One region of the Lysinibacillus sp. S1 genome, then DNA from elsewhere that is predicted to be linked to it. Evidence: riboswitches for the same ligand, from Rfam matches in the RefSeq annotation. Region 1 holds a riboswitch; each other region holds the start of a gene.
What was found. Region 1 has a riboswitch for S-adenosylmethionine ahead of metK (methionine adenosyltransferase). Riboswitches for the same ligand answer to the same signal wherever they lie in the genome.

Region 1 (4,217 bases):
CTGTTAGGAAGATGATTGTTTTTGGATGACCTGCAACAGAAGGATCAACGATATTTTCAATGTATTGGATTGGATAAGCTACACGTGTATTTTCTGTTAGTGAACCATCATCATAGTCACAAATACGAGTTTCTGGATCAACAGCTACGTTTTCTAATACAGAGCCGAAGCGGATTGCATTGTAGATTTCTGGTTCTTTTTCAGCAGAAAGGTTGATTGTTTTTGCATAGCAGCCACCCTCAATGTTGAATACACCATTATCAGACCAACCGTGTTCATCGTCACCGATTAACTTACGATCAGGATCAGCTGATAACGTCGTTTTACCAGTACCAGATAGACCGAAGAATAACGCTACATCGCCAGCTTCACCAACGTTTGCTGAGCAGTGCATTGAAAGAATACCTTGTTGTGGTAATAAGTAGTTCATGATACCAAAGATAGATTTTTTCATTTCACCAGCATATTCTGTACCACCAATTAAAATAATTTTCTTTTCAAGTGATACGATGATGAATGTTTCAGAAGCAGTACCATCAACCGCAGGATCTGCTTTAAAGTTAGGAGCTGAGATGACAGTGAAGTCAGCAACATGAGAAGCTAATTCATCTGCTGTTGGACGGATAAATAATTGATGAGCAAAAAGATTGTGCCATGCGTATTCATTGATAACTTGAATGCTTAATTGTGAGTCTTTGTCAGCACCTGCAAAGCCTTTGAATACGAATAACTCGTCACGTTCTTTTAAATATTTTATTACTTTTACATATAGGTTATCGAACACTTCAGAAGAAATCGGTTGGTTGACTTTACCCCAGTCAATTTGATCTTTTGTGCTTTCTTCTTCTACCGTATATTTATCTTTAGGTGAACGACCAGTGTATTTGCCAGTTTCTGCACGAACTGCGCCATCTACTGTTAACATTGCTTCACCACGAGATGTAGCTTTTTCTGCTAATTGTGGTACTGAAAGTTGAACATTAATGTTACCGCCGTTTAATAATTCCTTCAGTTCGTTTGCAATTTCTACTGAATTCATCGATTAAATACCATCCTTTTTTATAGTATTCCCTTGATTTAGAGGGATTTTTTCTTAATTTCAAAAATAGTATAACACAATTGCTTAAATAATCTATACTAATTAAGAAATTATTTTAGAGTTTTTACCGCTTTTCAAGAAGCTGACAAAAAATAATGTTTTTCGAGTAGAATACCATCAATCCTACTGTAATTAGGCACGAAAATTGAGCCACACATATGTTACCACAAGTAGCTAGGTATGTTGTAGGGATTAATTTGCTTCTATTTACATCATCATCCAAGTATGAAAAGTTTTTGTGTAATAAGTTCTTTCCTTTCTATACAGTAATACATAAGAAAATATTTGACAACGTTCGACCTTTTCAGTAACATGAGATTGAACGGATACTCTTATCCCGAGCTGGTGGAGGGTCAGGCCCTGTGAAACCCGGCAACCTGCATGAACTATTTCACGACATGCGWTRGKGSYRAMSWKATGCAAGGGAACATCCCTTGAACGATAAGAGTGAAAGGTTACGCAGTCATTATTCCTTTCCTCATGTAAAGTAACGTGAGAAAAGGATTTTTTTATTGTTAAAAATCAATGTAAAGGTAAGTATATGTAGTTCTTTCCTTATTATAATGACGGATCTTTCGAAATCCTCGTGTTAAAAGCAGCAGTAACGGCTTGAGAGTTCAATCCTTAGGAGCGGACTTGACATGGGTAATGAGTACCGTATTCATACACAACTACTTATTGTAAGAGTATTTAGGAGGAAAACCAAATGACAAACCGTCGACTGTTTACATCAGAGAGTGTAACAGAAGGACATCCAGATAAGATTTGTGACCAAATCTCGGATGCCATTTTAGATGCTATTTTAGCAGAAGATCCAAATGCACGTGTAGCGTGTGAAACAACTGTAACAACAGGATTAGTATTAGTAGCAGGAGAAATTACTACTTCTACTTATGTGGATATTAAAGGTATTGTTCGTGACACTGTAGCTGAAATTGGCTATACACGAGGTAAATATGGCTTTGATGCTGAGAACTTAGCGGTGCTTGTGGCAATTGGCGAACAATCACCTGATATTGCTCAAGGTGTTGATCAGGCATTAGAGGCACGTGAAGGCTCTATGACAGATGCTGATATAGAAGCAATTGGTGCTGGTGACCAAGGCTTAATGTTTGGCTATGCATGTAATGAAACACCAGAGCTAATGCCATTACCAATTAGCTTGGCACACAAATTAGCACGCCGTTTAACAGAAGTACGTAAATCAGGTGAACTTGCCTATTTACGTCCTGATGGTAAAACGCAAGTAACGATTGAATATGATGACAATAATGTACCGGTTCGCGTGGATACAATTGTTATTTCAACACAGCATGATGAAGAAGCAACACTTGAACAAATTCAAGCAGATTTAAAAGAATTTGTTATTGCACCAGTCGTACCGAGTGAATTATTAGATGCTAATACGAAATACTTCATCAATCCAACTGGCCGTTTTGTAATTGGTGGGCCAAAAGGTGATGCTGGATTAACAGGACGTAAAATCATTGTTGATACATACGGTGGTTATGCACGTCACGGTGGTGGTGCCTTCTCAGGTAAGGATGCAACCAAGGTAGACCGTTCGGCGGCATATGCAGCACGTTATGTAGCGAAAAACATCGTAGCAGCTGGCTTAGCAGAGCGTGCTGAAGTGCAACTTGCCTATGCGATTGGCGTTGCTCAGCCTGTTTCCATTGCTGTCGATACATTTGGCACAGGTAGAGTGAAAGAAAGCGAGATCGTTGAATGGGTACGCGAGCTATTCGATTTACGCCCAGCAGGTATCATTAAAATGCTTGATCTTCGTCGTCCAATTTATAAACAAACTGCTGCGTATGGACATTTTGGTCGTACAGATTTAAATGTACCATGGGAGCAAATTGATAGAGCAGACGCGCTACGAGAAAAAGCACGTTTATAAACTATTGAACTAAAGTAATGAAGTCATTAGAAAATTATTCTGATGTATTAATAAGCAAAGGGGCAACATTGCTCCTATTGTTCATCTCACTTAACGACCACAACAGGATTCGTGAACATATTCGGTACACGACAACGCGAGGGATTTTTTCGTTAGTATTGATTTTTTGTGTAGGTTATTTATTTCTGAAGTGATTTATAATATTGACCTTTTTCTGCGTATTCTCGTACGATGCGTTCCATATCCTCTTTATCTTCAGCATTTAATTCTCGGACAACTTTTGCTGGACGACCTAATGCTAAACTATTTGGAGGAATGACTTTACCAGGAGGTACTAGGCTTCCAGCTCCAATAAATGCACCTTCTCCAATCTCAGCTCCGTCTAAAATAATGGATCCCATACCAATTAAGGCATTTTTGCGAATTGTACAACTATGTAAAGTGACTTGGTGTCCAACTGTTACCTCATCTTCAATAATGAGCGGATATTTTGGGCTTTGGTGTAAACAGCAAAGATCCTGGATACTGACACGTTTACCAATAATCGTTGGGGAAACATCACCACGAATAACCGTATTAAACCAAATAGTTGTTTCGGCGCCAATTGTTACGTCGCCCGTAACAGTTGCGTAATCAGCAATGAAAACAGACGGATCGATCTTTGGCGTTTTATCTTTAAATGGATAAATCATGAAAATCGCCTCTTTTCTTTCTATAATGTAGTATTATCGTATCAAATACGCAACTTTATGGAAATATAAAATTAAAATGTGCTATTTATTTCGATATAATCAAAGTGTAATCATTTTTTAGGAGGACTATGTAATGTGGAAATGGGAAGCTGATGGACAAGCAAAAGCTGTGATTGCTATTCTTCATGGTGCTTATGAAAATCACCGTTGGTATGCATGGCTGATAGAGAAATTAAGATTAGAAGGCTTCCACATAGTCATGGGAGATTTACCGAATCATGGAGGTAATGCAAGGTTTGCTCGAGTCCATGATGAAGACTTCAAATTGTACAATAAGTATACAAGAAACCTGATTGAAAATGCTTTTTCATATAATTTACCAACCTTTGTAATAGGGCATGGACTAGGTGCAACATTAATCCTCCATACACTGCAAAAGAGACAATATGAATGTGCAGGCATTATTTTAACATCACCTTGGTTGCAACTAAAGCTATTACCAGGTAAATTAACAAATGCTTTA
Region 2 (4,217 bases), 550 kb from region 1:
TAGCAATCCCTTCCAATGTTGCCCTTTCTTTATCTTCTCCACATGCTTTCATTCTTGTTAAGGCATCTTCAGATAATTTGATACCTGGCACTTCATGATGTAAAAATTCAGCGCTTTTATAACTCGTAACAGGCATAATACCGATGTAAATTGGAGCTTGTAAATGCTTTGTTGCCTCATAAATCTCTACAATTTTCTCGATCGTATATACTGGTTGAGAAATGAAGTAGTCTGCCCCATGCTCAATTTTCTTCTCCAAGCGTGTCACAGCACGATCTAACACACGGACGTTTGGATTAAATGCAGCAGCAACTGAGAAATTTGCTTTTTTACGAAGTGGCTTACCTGAGAAAGAGACCCCTTCATTTAATTGCTTAATTAATTGGATTAGCTCCATGGAAGATACATCATAAACACTTGTCGCACCTGGGAAATCTCCTACTTTCGTTGGATCACCCGTAACGGCCAACACATCATGAATACCTAAAGCATTTAACCCCATTAAATGAGATTGTAGACCAATTAAATTACGGTCTCGACATGTAATATGAGTTAGTGGGCGTACACCATGTGAGCTCTTCAACAATGCGCCCATTGCAATATTGCTAATACGTGGAGAGGCCAATGAATTGTCTGCCATCATAACTACATCTGCACCTGCATCATATAATTGCTTTGCTCCTTCAAGGAACCCATCAATCTCTAAATGTCTAGGCGTATCCAACTCTACTATGACAGAGCGTTCACGTTTAACCTTTTCATGAAGAGGCTCATACTTTGTTGGCTCCGCTTCCCGAACAATCTCAATCTTTTTAGGCTTCGCATGCTTCTCCTGAACCGGTGATAACTCTTCTAAATACTTCTTTGCTGCTGCAATATGTTTGGGTGTTGTACCACAGCAGCCCCCTATTAAACGTACACCTTGATCACGCAATTCAACAGCCGCTCGACCAAAATAATCAGCTTCTGATTCATAAACGACACGCCCATCCTCTAAGTCCAGAAGTGATGCATTTGGATAGGCCGACATAAATGCCTTATTAGGAAGTTCTACACCTTCAAATGCCTGAATTGTATGGTGTGGACCTAGTCGACAATTGACACCAACAATATCAGCACCTAGGGCTTCAAGCTCATGGAGAGCATTATTTAAAGACATCCCATTTTGTAGAACACCGGGCTCATGCATAGAAACTTGTGCAATAATCGGCAATTTTGTTTTTTCTCGTAGCATCTTTAAGGTTGCTGTTAATTCTTCAAAATCATAATAAGTTTCAAGTAAAAGGCCATCTGGATTCCCTGCAAGTAAGACGCTTGCTTGTTCTTCAATAGTTGCTAATATTTCATCCAAGGTTGCATCACTTTTACGAATTCCCCGAATACCACCAATTGTTCCTAAAACAAATTGACCGCCATCAGCCGCTGCTCGTTTTGCGATGGTGATAGCAGCTTCATTAAATTGTTGGACACGTGATTCTAATCCATAGCGAGCTAATTTAATGGCATTTGCACCGTACGTATTCGTTTGAATGATGTCAGCACCAGCTGCAATATATTCTCTATGAATCTTTTCAATTAACTCGGGTCTCTGAACATTCATTTCCTCATGGCAATACTCCAATCCATAGCCATATAGCACTGTGCCTATTGCACCGTCTGCCGTCAAAACATGCGTTTTTAACCTTTCAAGCAATCCCATAAAATTAGCCTCTCTTCCTATGTCTCTATATAATAAAAAGCCTTCTTTCATAAAAAAAGAAGGCTTTAACGATTCATCATTGTTGTTCCTTCTCATCTTCGACTCAACGGTCTTCTGGATTTAGCACCTGACAATAAAGTTGGTTGCTGAAGCTTCAATGGGCCAGTCCCTCTGCTTCTCTTGATAAGAATTAAGTATGAATTTTTTAAATAATTAAAAGAATCATATCGTTTACTGACGAATGAGTCAAGACTATTTCACATAACAAAGTTTTTTTCCACTTAAAACCTTAGAAATTGGCAAGTTCCTTTGCAAGCTCTTCACCAATTTTTTTCCCGTTTTGAATGCAAGCACCAATACCTACGCCAAAATACGAGCACCCTGCAATCGATAAATTAGGATATTTCTCATGTAATTCTTGTAGTAAGCCTTGTAATGCTTCACGATGTGCTAGATCATATTTAGGCATTTGATCAATCCATTTTGTTACATTCACAACGGTTGGCTGCTCCTCTATTCCTAGGCTCTTTCTCACATCTTCTAAAGCAACTGCTGCTAATTCTTCATCCGTCATGGCGCGTAGTTGCTCATAGGCTGGATTGATGCTCTTATAAAAGAGTCGCACAAGTAATTTATTTTCTTTCGATGTATGCTTCCATTTACGACTAGTCCAAGTTGCTGCATTACAAGTTACGTCTGAATTATGGGAAACAATATAGCCCGTTCCATCTGCTGGCAATTTAGCGTCTGGCACATCAAAACCCAAATAGATAGTAATCGCTGACGCTGTCGTAAATTGGTCAAAATAGCGGTTTAAAGATTCATCCTGTAGCAGATTTTGTACAGTATCGTTCGGTAATGCTAAAACGACATAATCTGACTCAATAATTTCACCATTAGCTAAGGAAATTGTGTAGTTCTTATCTTGTTTTTGAACATTTAGTGTAGTAACACCCTTGATAATTTCTACATCGGATAAGGTTTGTTCAAGTCGATCAATTAAAGAAGATAAACCATTTTTAAAGGATATAAATTTTTTGTTCGCTGCTTTAACAAATTGCTCACGATTCGCATCAAAGCCTTTAATAATACTTCCAAAATCATTCTTATAATCAATTAAATACGGTAAAGTAGAGCCAATAGAAAGCTGATGTAAATCTCCCGAATAAACACCTGCAAGGACTGGTGCAATTTGGTTTTTCACCAGTTCCTCTCCTAAATAGTAAGTTAAAAATTCACCAATCGAACTTTCCTTTGTGAAGCCATTGTTTGGCAATGTTAAATCCTTCAACGCTTCTTTTTTTCCCTGCTCGGAAATAAGTGTACTTTCCTCTAAGGATGCTACACTCATCGGTATTCCGAAAGTTGAATCTGCCGGAATAGCATGTAACTCATTATTCGTATAAATATAAGAAATACCTGTTTCGTTGTAAACTAATTCCGCCTCAAAATCAAGCTCCTGAACGAGTTCCATAACGCCTTGATGACGGGCTACAATAGAATCAGCACCCGTTTCCATGATGAAACCTTGTTCATGTGCTGAATATAATTTGCCTCCTAAATATGTATTTTTTTCTATAAGCACTAGACGAACATCTAAATTATGTTCCTTCACTTGACGTTGCAAATAATGCATTGTACATAGTCCTGTAATACCGCCGCCTAAAACAACAACTGTTTTCATCATAACCGCCCCTATTATTCATTCTTTCTACAGTATAATCCTTTTTCATTGAAAATTACGTTAAACCCTTTACAAATTTAGCAAAAATAGAGCTATTTCATCAGTGAAATAGCTCTTACTTTCTGAACCTCTATAAAATTGATCCTCTATAGCGATAACTTCACAACAAACATTTAAATAGGTACTATAGTGTTTATTACGTCTAAAAATATGAAAAATAGAATGTAAATGTTAGTAGTCTATCCTTTTAAATTTTGCGCAAAGCTCGCTAATTTTTCAGCTGAATTTGTTACCTCAGTAAATGAAGTGCCTAATTCACTTAATATACCTACAATTGCTTGTATTTTTGTTGCCATACACTCATTTTGATCTTTTGCTTCTGTCATGGCTCCCAATATACTCGTAAATTGGCCTTCAGTTTGTAACATATTTTCTTCACCTGCTGCAACTTCATCTTGAATGTTGGTCAAAGAATACTCTAATTTCTCTGTTCGTTCACCTGTCTTTTTCAATAACAAAGCCACCGCTGTAACAGATTCTTTTGTCTGAATTGATAATTTACGTACTTCATCGGCCACTACGCTAAAGCCCTTTCCCGCTTCCCCAGCACGTGCTGCTTCAATTGCAGCATTTAAAGCCAATAGATTCGTTTGATTCGCAATATTGGTCACAACACTCATAATTGTTTCCATTTCCTTAGACATACCTGATAATTGTTCAATATTTTCTTCTATATCATGAAGAGAATGACTAATATTGAGCATATTTTGTGATTGATTTTTTAAACGCTTGCGACCCTCAAGTGCTTGGTTTTCAGCCAGCGTAGACACATCG
Region 3 (4,217 bases), 1.9 Mb from region 1:
TGCGTCATGCAGTTCAACAACAACATGTCGATATCGTCATTATGGCGGCTGCGGGCTCTGATTGGGTCATTGACAAAGTATATGATCAATCAGGTAATTTAATGGAGGAAACGGGGAAAATGCCTTCTGACGAACCACCTATTATTCATTTTAAAAAAGCACCAAAAGTATTAGGTCAAATTAAGGGATGGCAACCGAATGTAACGTTAGTAGGCTTTAAGCTCGAAGCAACGAATGATGAGGAATTCTTGTTAGCTCGTGCCAGACTGCGTATGGAAACAGCCAATGCACAATTTATGGTAGCAAATAGCTCTCAGTCTTTATATGGGGGGGATGAACCTCATTGGATTGTACCTGCCGATGGACAGCCTCTTAAAGTAATGGGCAAGCAAAAAACAGCAGAAGCTTTAATGATGTATTTACAAAATCAATAAATGTGAACTGTGTAGAGAAATATTTCTACACAGTTTTTTCTTGTCTAAAAGGTTAGCATCCTATAATATTTACTTAACGGTCGGTAAAAAAAGGAGGGTAATAATGGGAAATAAAGAACAAACTTTTCACAAAATTATAGAAATTGCTTATGGGATGTTTGCGGAAAATGGATTTGAAAAAACAAGCTTAGCAATGATTGCTACAGAGGTCGGTATTTCAAAACCAGCCATTTACTATTATTTTCAATCAAAGGATCAATTAATCGCTTTCATATTTGATGAATTGTATAAAGAAATTCAACATGATGTCGCTGTGGATTATAAAGAGCTTTCTTCTGCTAATTTTAAGGAGGAATTACTTAAGCTAGGCTATAAATCTATTGAGGCACAGGACAAGGACCCTTATTTTAATAAAATATTTAATCAATATGTACTATTAGCGGCCCGCGATGAAAACTATAAAAGACAATTAGTAGAGCTAGAAACCAGTTTTTTAACGAGCTTTGTTGCTATCCTACGATATGGCGTACAGCTAGGGGTGCTAGAGGATACTCCCCATATAGAAGCGAAGGCACAAATGCTAGCCCTCGTCTATGATAATATCGGTAATTTCATGTTAACAGGCAACCAATTGAACTATAGGGCTATTTGGAAGGAGGCTGTACATAGCGTTATCCAAGGGGGCAAAGATGACAAAAAGAAATGATGATCGGCGCATTGAAGGTCTTGATTTTGCAAGAGCTCTCGCCATGCTTGGCATGTTCATTGTCAATTTTGGCGTCATAACAGATTCTACAACGAATGGTTCAACATGGTTAATTGCCTTCCAACATCTTTTCGAGGGACGTGCTTCGGCCGTATTTGTTATGCTAGCAGGAATAGGGACAGCCTTAATGACTCGTCAGGCTAGAGAGAGTAAGGACCCAATCCTTCTTCGTCAAAATCGACTTACTTTGTGGAAGAGGGCGCTTTTGTTATTTACGATAGGGATAATATTATATGCAATCGGCTGGACAGGAGATATCTTACATTATTATGGCGTGTATATGTTTGTTGCTGCTTGGTTGATTGCCCAATCCAAGAAAATGATGATCTTCATAATCGGTGCCATCCTTATCCTTTCACAATGGCTTCAAATTCAATTTAGTTACCTTGCTGGTTGGCATCCAACATATGTGCTACTAGAGTATCTTGATTTTTGGACACCAGCAGGATTTATAAGAAATTTGATGTTTAATGGCTATCATCCACTATTCCCCTGGATTTGCTTCTTTCTGATAGGTATGGTAATGGGCACATTAGATTTAACAAATCATACATTAAGAAAAAACTTACTGGTGATAGGTTTATTGTTAGTCATCATGACTGAGACTTGTTCAACGTTATTCATTAAGATGACAACCATTCATTTATTAGATGTAGAGAGTGCATTGTATTTATTTGATACAGGACCGATTCCACCGAATATGATGTATGTCCTATCTAATTCGGCTTCGGCTATTGTTATCATTGTTGGCTCCATCTATCTTGTAGAGACATGTAAAAATAAAGTTATTCAATCTTTCATATTAACAGGACAAATGTCTTTAACGCATTATGTTGGCCATGTTGTTATAGGCATTGGAATACTAATTATTTGCCAAAAGCTGGAGAACCAAACACTTGCTTTTTCCATGCTGTATGCCTGCTGTTATTTTTTAGGATGTGTCGTTGTTTCTGTATGGTGGAGGACTAAACATCATCGAGGCCCACTTGAATTCATGATGAGGAAATGGAGCTTGTAATAAATTAATGGATTGCCATCTATTTCTCACTGACTAGGCATAAAATACTTTAGGTTTAGGGAGTCTTTTAATCTAAACGACATATTGCATAGTATTCAACTAGGTTTTCTAATATTTTGTATTGACATTCCTATAGCAGAATTATAGAATTATTTTCAAGAAACGCAGTACTCTTATCAAGAGAGGTGGAGGGACTTGGCCCAATGAAGCCTCGGCAACCGAACAACAGGTGCCAAATCCAACAGATGGTGTCTGAGAGATAGGAGGGGCTATCAATCAGTTTGATGCGTTGGCCTCTTTATGAACAATTAGGATAAAAAAGAAGGGGTGTATCGTATGGCTCAGTCAGTAAAAGTAGATGATAAGAAACTAGAGGCAATTGCGAAGGCGATTCAAAATCTTGAATTTGGTGAAGTGCATATTACGATTCAAGATGGTGTGATTGTGCAAATTAATAGGCTTGAAAAGCAGAGATTTCCGCAGAAAAAATAACAATGATTTCAGTAGAACTTATGTCAAACGGCCACCTATAAGCATGAAGGATTTCCTGTGCTTACAAGTGGCCCTTTTTTTGTGTAAAGACTAGCTATAAAAGCTTTTTGGTATGGGACCGATATGACGGCGATGATAAAGCAAAGGCTCTTTTTGAGCATTTGTAATGTCTACGACCTGCCCAATAAAAATGGTATGGTCGCCAGCATCGATTTGCTGAAATGTTTTACATTGTAAATTAGCTGCTGTATCATGTAAAATCGGTAGTCCTAAAGAGGAAGTTGACCATTTTGCTTGTGCAAAGCGATCAGGGATTTTACTGGCAAATAGTGTACATAAATGCTCTTGATCACTCGCTAAAATATTGACCGCAAAATTTGGCGCAGTCGTGAAATAAGGATGGAGCTGAGATTTTTTATCGAGTGACCACAAAATAAGGAGCGGGTCGATTGAAACAGATGCAAAGGAATTGACGGTTAAGCCAATCGGTTTTGTGTCATGACATGTCGTGACAACTGTTACGCCTGTAGGATAATTACCTAATGCCAATTTAAAAGCAGCTACTAKATCTGTCATTCAAATCACCTCTTTATGAAATTAGTGAARGGAGTTTGTAGGTAAACGAAACTTTTTTTCATATCCTACTAGTAACTCCTTTTCTTGAGTAAATTTTAAACTAATCAAACATACAGGTAAAGGTAATGGGGAAAGAAAGGGGAATGGCCATGACTTTATATTTTGATCATTTGGTTCATCAAGTGGAATCACCAGAAAATATAAAGGTTTTCTTCAATAAACGAAATGTCCATACAGTGAATGGTGGGCAGCACACGATGTGGGGGACTTATAATACGTTAAGCTACTTTGGCTTAAGCTATATTGAACAAATTGCTATCTATGATCGTGATTTATTTGAGCAAGCGGCACAATACCCATATTCCCTACATTATACGTTTAAACGTGATCAAGAGCGCCAGGGATTTTCTCGAATTGCTCTGCGCACAAAAAATATTGAGGAAGAGGGTCGACGCTTGCGAGCATTGGGCTATGAAGTATATGGACCAGATGCATGTAGCAGAACAAGACCAGATGGCACTGTGGTAGAATGGAAGCTACTGCATTTTGGTAAGCCAGATCTGCCAATTGATTTTCCATTTTTGATTGAATGGGCGGAGGAAGATGAAGAGCGTTTGGTTCAATTAAAGGCAAGTGGTGCCATTGATGTCAAACAGGCTATAACGATGGAATCCGTCCAATTCTACGTCAAGGACATGCAGGCAACAGTTAAGCTGTGGCAAGAGGTGTTACAGCTACCHGTGCVTACGCAATATGAGCAGTATKWGTCACTACAGCTACCGAATATGCGTTTAGATTTCTATGAGGAAGAGAGCGCGATGACAATGACACTTGGTCATGTCAAAGAGGGACCATTTGGTGTGACATTAAAGGATCCTAAACGAACAAAGGAAACTTTAGTTTGCCCTGGTGCTTTTTATTGGATAAATCG
Region 4 (4,217 bases), 140 kb from region 1:
AAAGTAAAATTGTTGCGCCTTCAGGCAGGTCTTCTAACGTTTTATATTTTTTAGAGTAAATACCGATTGGTTCAATATGAACGCCACCTGCATTAACGAAATCATAGCCATTGTCTTTAATTTGTAGCTCTAAGTAAGGAATGTGCTGGAAATAGTTTGCATCAAGTGTTTTTGAGTCTAAATCTTGGTTTGGTAGAACATAATCTGTATACGTTTCAATTTTAAGGTCTATGCCTTCTTTAGCTAAGATCGGTTTTGCTTTTTCTAAAATAACTGCGTGTGGTGTATTAGAAGCACCTACTTTTAATGTTACGTTTTCTTTGCTATCTGTTTGATCGCCAGATGCTGATTTTTCATCTTCTTTTTTATCTGTACCGCAAGCTGCTAATGCTAGTACAAGTATTGATAAAAATAATCCTGCTAATAACTTTTTCATTTATGACACTCCCTTGTATTTGTTTTAAATATGTTAGCGGTAAAAACCGGAATAACCTCATTTTCGTGCTAGCGTTTATCAATTTTTTCAGTAATTAAATCACCAATCCATTGAATAATAAATACGACTACTAAGATCAAAATAGTTGCCATTAATGTCACATCTTGGCGATTTCGCTGGAAGCCGTCTAAGAAAGCTAAGTTACCAAGACCACCTGCACCAATAATTCCTGCCATCGCTGTATAACCTACAAGAGCAACAGCCGTTACAGTGATACCAGAAATCAAAGCTGGTAATGATTCCGGAACCAATACTTTCCAAATAATTGTAGAAGTTTTTGCTCCCATTGAACGGGCTGCTTCAATCACACCTTTATCAATTTCACGTAACGCAATTAATACCATACGAGCATAAAACGGTGCTGCACCGATAATTAAAGCAGGTAATGCCGCATTGGCACCGCGAATTGTACCTAGTAAAAACTTCGTAAATGGAATTAATAAAATAATTAATACGATAAATGGAATGGAACGGAAAATATTAACGAGTGATCCTGTTAAAAAGTTAACGATTTTATTTGCCCATAACTGATTGGGGCTAGTTAGAAATAGAACAATACCAATGACTAACCCAAGAATAAATGTCACAACCGTTGATATAGCTGTCATGTATAAAGTTTCATACGTAGCTTGCCACATATTTTCCCAGTCTACATTCGGAAAGAGATTAGTTAGCATTTTCAATCACCTCCGTCTGTACTTCCACTGTATTTAAATAACGAAGGGCTTCAGTGACATTTGTCTGAGAGCCATCAATTTGCACAATCAATGTACCATATGCACCATTTTTTGTTTGTGAAATATTTCCGTGAACAATACTTACTTCTACATCAAATTGTTTCACAAGATGTGAGATGACAGGCTGTTCTGTTTTTTCACCAACAAAAATCAATTTGACAAGTTGTCCAGTTGGATAGTTTGTTTTAATTTGTGCTACCGTATCTTGTGTTTCCTTAGTGTCGGTAATTTGAGATACAAACTTCTTAGTAATAGCCGCCTGTGGGGCTTGGAAGACTTGTAATACCTCACCACGTTCCACAATTTCGCCTGCCTCCATCACCGCTACACGATGACAAATTTTGCGGATGACATGCATTTCGTGGTTCATCAGGACGATTGTTAAGCCTAAGCGTTCATTTATATCTACGAGTAAATCAAGAATTGCATCCGTTGTTTCAGGGTCGAGTGCGGATGTCGCCTCATCACATAGTAAAACCTCTGGATTATTCGCTAATGCACGTACAATTCGTACGCGCTGCTTTTGTCCCCCGGAAAGCTGGGATGGATATGCGTTATCGCGCCCTTCTAAGCGTACAAGGGCAATTAATTCCTTCACACGCGCTTCACGTTGGGCCTTTGGGAAGCCTGCGATTTCTAAAGGGAATGCAATATTTTCGGCAACTGTTCTTGACCAAAGTAAATTAAAATGCTGGAAAATCATACTTACCTTTTGTCTAGCTGCTCTAAGCTTTTGCCCTTTTATCGATGAAAATTCTTGATTGTTCACCGTTACTGTTCCTGCTGTCGGTTTCTCTAAACCGTTTAATAAACGAATCATGGTACTTTTACCAGCACCACTATAGCCGATAATGCCAAAAATTTCACCTTTATTAATAGTAAGGTTGACGTCTTTGACTGCCGTTAATTCGCCATTTGCTGTTTTGTATTTCTTTGTAATATTTTGAAGCTGGATCATAGCGAATACTCCTTTTCTCATATAGAAAACCCCTTCACTCACAGACAAGTAGAAGGGGTCACGTATGATACGTTAAACCGTTCTCTCATCTTTCAAAGAAAAATCTTTGGGTGATTTGGCACCTTTTCACATTGTGATGGTTGCCGGGCTTCATAGGGCACTTCCCTCCGCCACTCTTCATAAGAGTTCGATATATTTAATGTTTTAATAATATATTTGATACTTTACCACGCTAGTAAAGTTCAGTCAATTGATTTTTTTAACAATTCATATAAAAATGGTACGGATTGAAAAGCATAAATCTTTTCTGTCACTTTTCCGCCATCACTGATGAGTAGACAGGGAACACTTTCAATTTGATGCTCATAAGCTATGTGTTCCAAAAAGTTGATATTTGCTTTACCCATTTGTAGCTGTGGCAGTAATTGCTCAATAATGGACATCATTTTAGATGCCACTGCACACGTTCCACACATCGGTGTATATAAATAAAATGCAGTTTTCTCTCCCGACTGTTTAGCCGCTTCCCACTGCTCTATTGACCATTCTTCCATTTACTCACGCAACCTTACAAAATATATTCATTATGGATTGAAAAATGTGCACGCAGTAAAATCATTGCTAGCACTTTTCTTGGTGTCGTTTCTACTTCCTTGTATGTTGGCATTGTGCGCAGATGCTCAGCCTCTGGATAATGTCTGTCCATTAATGCACGTAGCTTATCACCAGAAGTATCTGCATCAAAAAAAGTAAATAGCTCACAGCCCTCATAGGGATCCAGTAGTTCTTCTAATTGATGCACACCAATTGTACCATTCGTACATAGTATTGTAACATTCTCATTCAAAATAGGCTCAATTTGTAGCTTATCTGAGCGCCCTTCTACTATCAAGCATTTTCCCTCGAACATTACGCCACCTCCATTTAGAGATCCCCACTTATAAGTCATTATATAACAAAAAACGCCGGTAGTTTCCGACGTTTTTCGATTATGGCTTGTCTTATTCAGCGATCATTTCTTCGTATTGCTCTGCTGTCATTAGTTTCTCAACTTCTGATGCGTCAGCAGGCTCAACAACGATCATCCATGCTTTTTCATATGGTGATTCATTAACGAATTCTGGGCTATCTTCTAAATCTGCATTTACTTCAACTACAGTACCTGAGATTGGTGCATATAATTCAGAAACAGTTTTTACTGATTCTACGCTACCGAATGGATCATCTGTTTTGATTTCGTCGCCAACTTGTGGAAGCTCAACGAATACGATATCTCCTAATTCAGATTGTGCGAAGTGAGTAATACCAATACGTACTTTTCCATCTTCTACTTTTACCCATTCATGTTCTTCAGAGTATCGTAAGTCTTTAGGTGTGCTCATGCAAAAAACCCCTCCATAAATATGTAATATATTCACTTTCAGTGTGCCATACTTCTCCTATAAATACAAGGTTTAATACGGTTATTTCCAAGCTTGCTCAAAATCTACTTCTTTAAAACCTAAAGTAACTTTTTTTCCATCTGTCACGATGGGACGTTTAATTAACATGCCATCTGAAGCAAGTAGCTCAAGCTGCTCATCCTCCGTCATTTCTGCTAACTTGTCCTTTAAACCAAGCTCACGATATTTCATGCCTGAGGTATTAAAAAATTTCTTCAAAGGCTGTCCACTAGCTTGCCAAATAGCTGTTAATTCTTCTTTAGTGGGAGGTTGCTCTGCGATATGTACCTCTTCATAGGAAACCTCATGCTCATTTAACCACTTCTGTGCCTTTTTACATGTTGTACATTTCGGATAATGGAAAAATTGAATCGTCATTACAATGCTCCTCTTCTGTCTTTTTCTGTAGTATACCATCATAGTTGTTTTCAATGGTGAACTTCACTCTTTTTTGTAAGTTTATCCACCAGTTGTGCAAATTTATCCGCTCCTTTTACGATTATCCATCTCATATAAAAAAACCTAGCTATCTTTTGCAGATAGCTAGGTTAAATTTGCACTATTAAACAATATATTTTTCAGCA

Region 2: another riboswitch for S-adenosylmethionine. It lies ahead of ACHZEU_RS16460 (bifunctional homocysteine S-methyltransferase/methylenetetrahydrofolate reductase); the one in region 1 lies ahead of metK (methionine adenosyltransferase).
Region 3: another riboswitch for S-adenosylmethionine. It lies ahead of ACHZEU_RS05570 (YezD family protein); the one in region 1 lies ahead of metK (methionine adenosyltransferase).
Region 4: another riboswitch for S-adenosylmethionine. It lies ahead of ACHZEU_RS18485 (methionine ABC transporter ATP-binding protein); the one in region 1 lies ahead of metK (methionine adenosyltransferase).

What each region holds. Positions count from the first base shown of each region.
Region 1 is NZ_CP173154.1:3,853,503-3,857,719, forward strand. Features, by position in the region: gene pckA (phosphoenolpyruvate carboxykinase (ATP)) at 1-1,039, opposite strand, end outside; SAM riboswitch class I at 1,429-1,547, shown strand; gene metK (methionine adenosyltransferase) at 1,806-3,002, shown strand; gene ACHZEU_RS19355 (gamma carbonic anhydrase family protein) at 3,182-3,694, opposite strand; gene ACHZEU_RS19360 (alpha/beta hydrolase) at 3,828-4,217, shown strand, end outside.
Region 2 is NZ_CP173154.1:3,305,897-3,310,113, reverse strand. Features, by position in the region: gene ACHZEU_RS16460 (bifunctional homocysteine S-methyltransferase/methylenetetrahydrofolate reductase) at 1-1,699, opposite strand, end outside; SAM riboswitch class I at 1,789-1,889, opposite strand; gene ACHZEU_RS16455 (protoporphyrinogen oxidase) at 1,989-3,383, opposite strand; gene ACHZEU_RS16450 (globin-coupled sensor protein) at 3,623-4,217, opposite strand, start outside.
Region 3 is NZ_CP173154.1:1,036,391-1,040,607, reverse strand. Features, by position in the region: gene ACHZEU_RS05585 (phosphopantothenoylcysteine decarboxylase) at 1-434, shown strand, start outside; gene ACHZEU_RS05580 (TetR/AcrR family transcriptional regulator) at 538-1,140, shown strand; gene ACHZEU_RS05575 (DUF418 domain-containing protein) at 1,124-2,218, shown strand; SAM riboswitch class I at 2,389-2,484, shown strand; gene ACHZEU_RS05570 (YezD family protein) at 2,555-2,710, shown strand; gene ACHZEU_RS05565 (flavin reductase family protein) at 2,801-3,286, opposite strand; gene ACHZEU_RS05560 (VOC family protein) at 3,436-4,217, shown strand, end outside.
Region 4 is NZ_CP173154.1:3,709,498-3,713,714, reverse strand. Features, by position in the region: gene ACHZEU_RS18495 (MetQ/NlpA family ABC transporter substrate-binding protein) at 1-436, opposite strand, end outside; gene ACHZEU_RS18490 (methionine ABC transporter permease) at 505-1,173, opposite strand; gene ACHZEU_RS18485 (methionine ABC transporter ATP-binding protein) at 1,163-2,191, opposite strand; SAM riboswitch class I at 2,274-2,377, opposite strand; gene ACHZEU_RS18480 (thioredoxin family protein) at 2,434-2,745, opposite strand; gene ACHZEU_RS18475 (hypothetical protein) at 2,760-3,101, opposite strand; gene gcvH (glycine cleavage system protein GcvH) at 3,193-3,573, opposite strand; gene ACHZEU_RS18465 (arsenate reductase family protein) at 3,655-4,011, opposite strand; gene ACHZEU_RS18460 (acyl-CoA dehydrogenase family protein) at 4,196-4,217, opposite strand, start outside.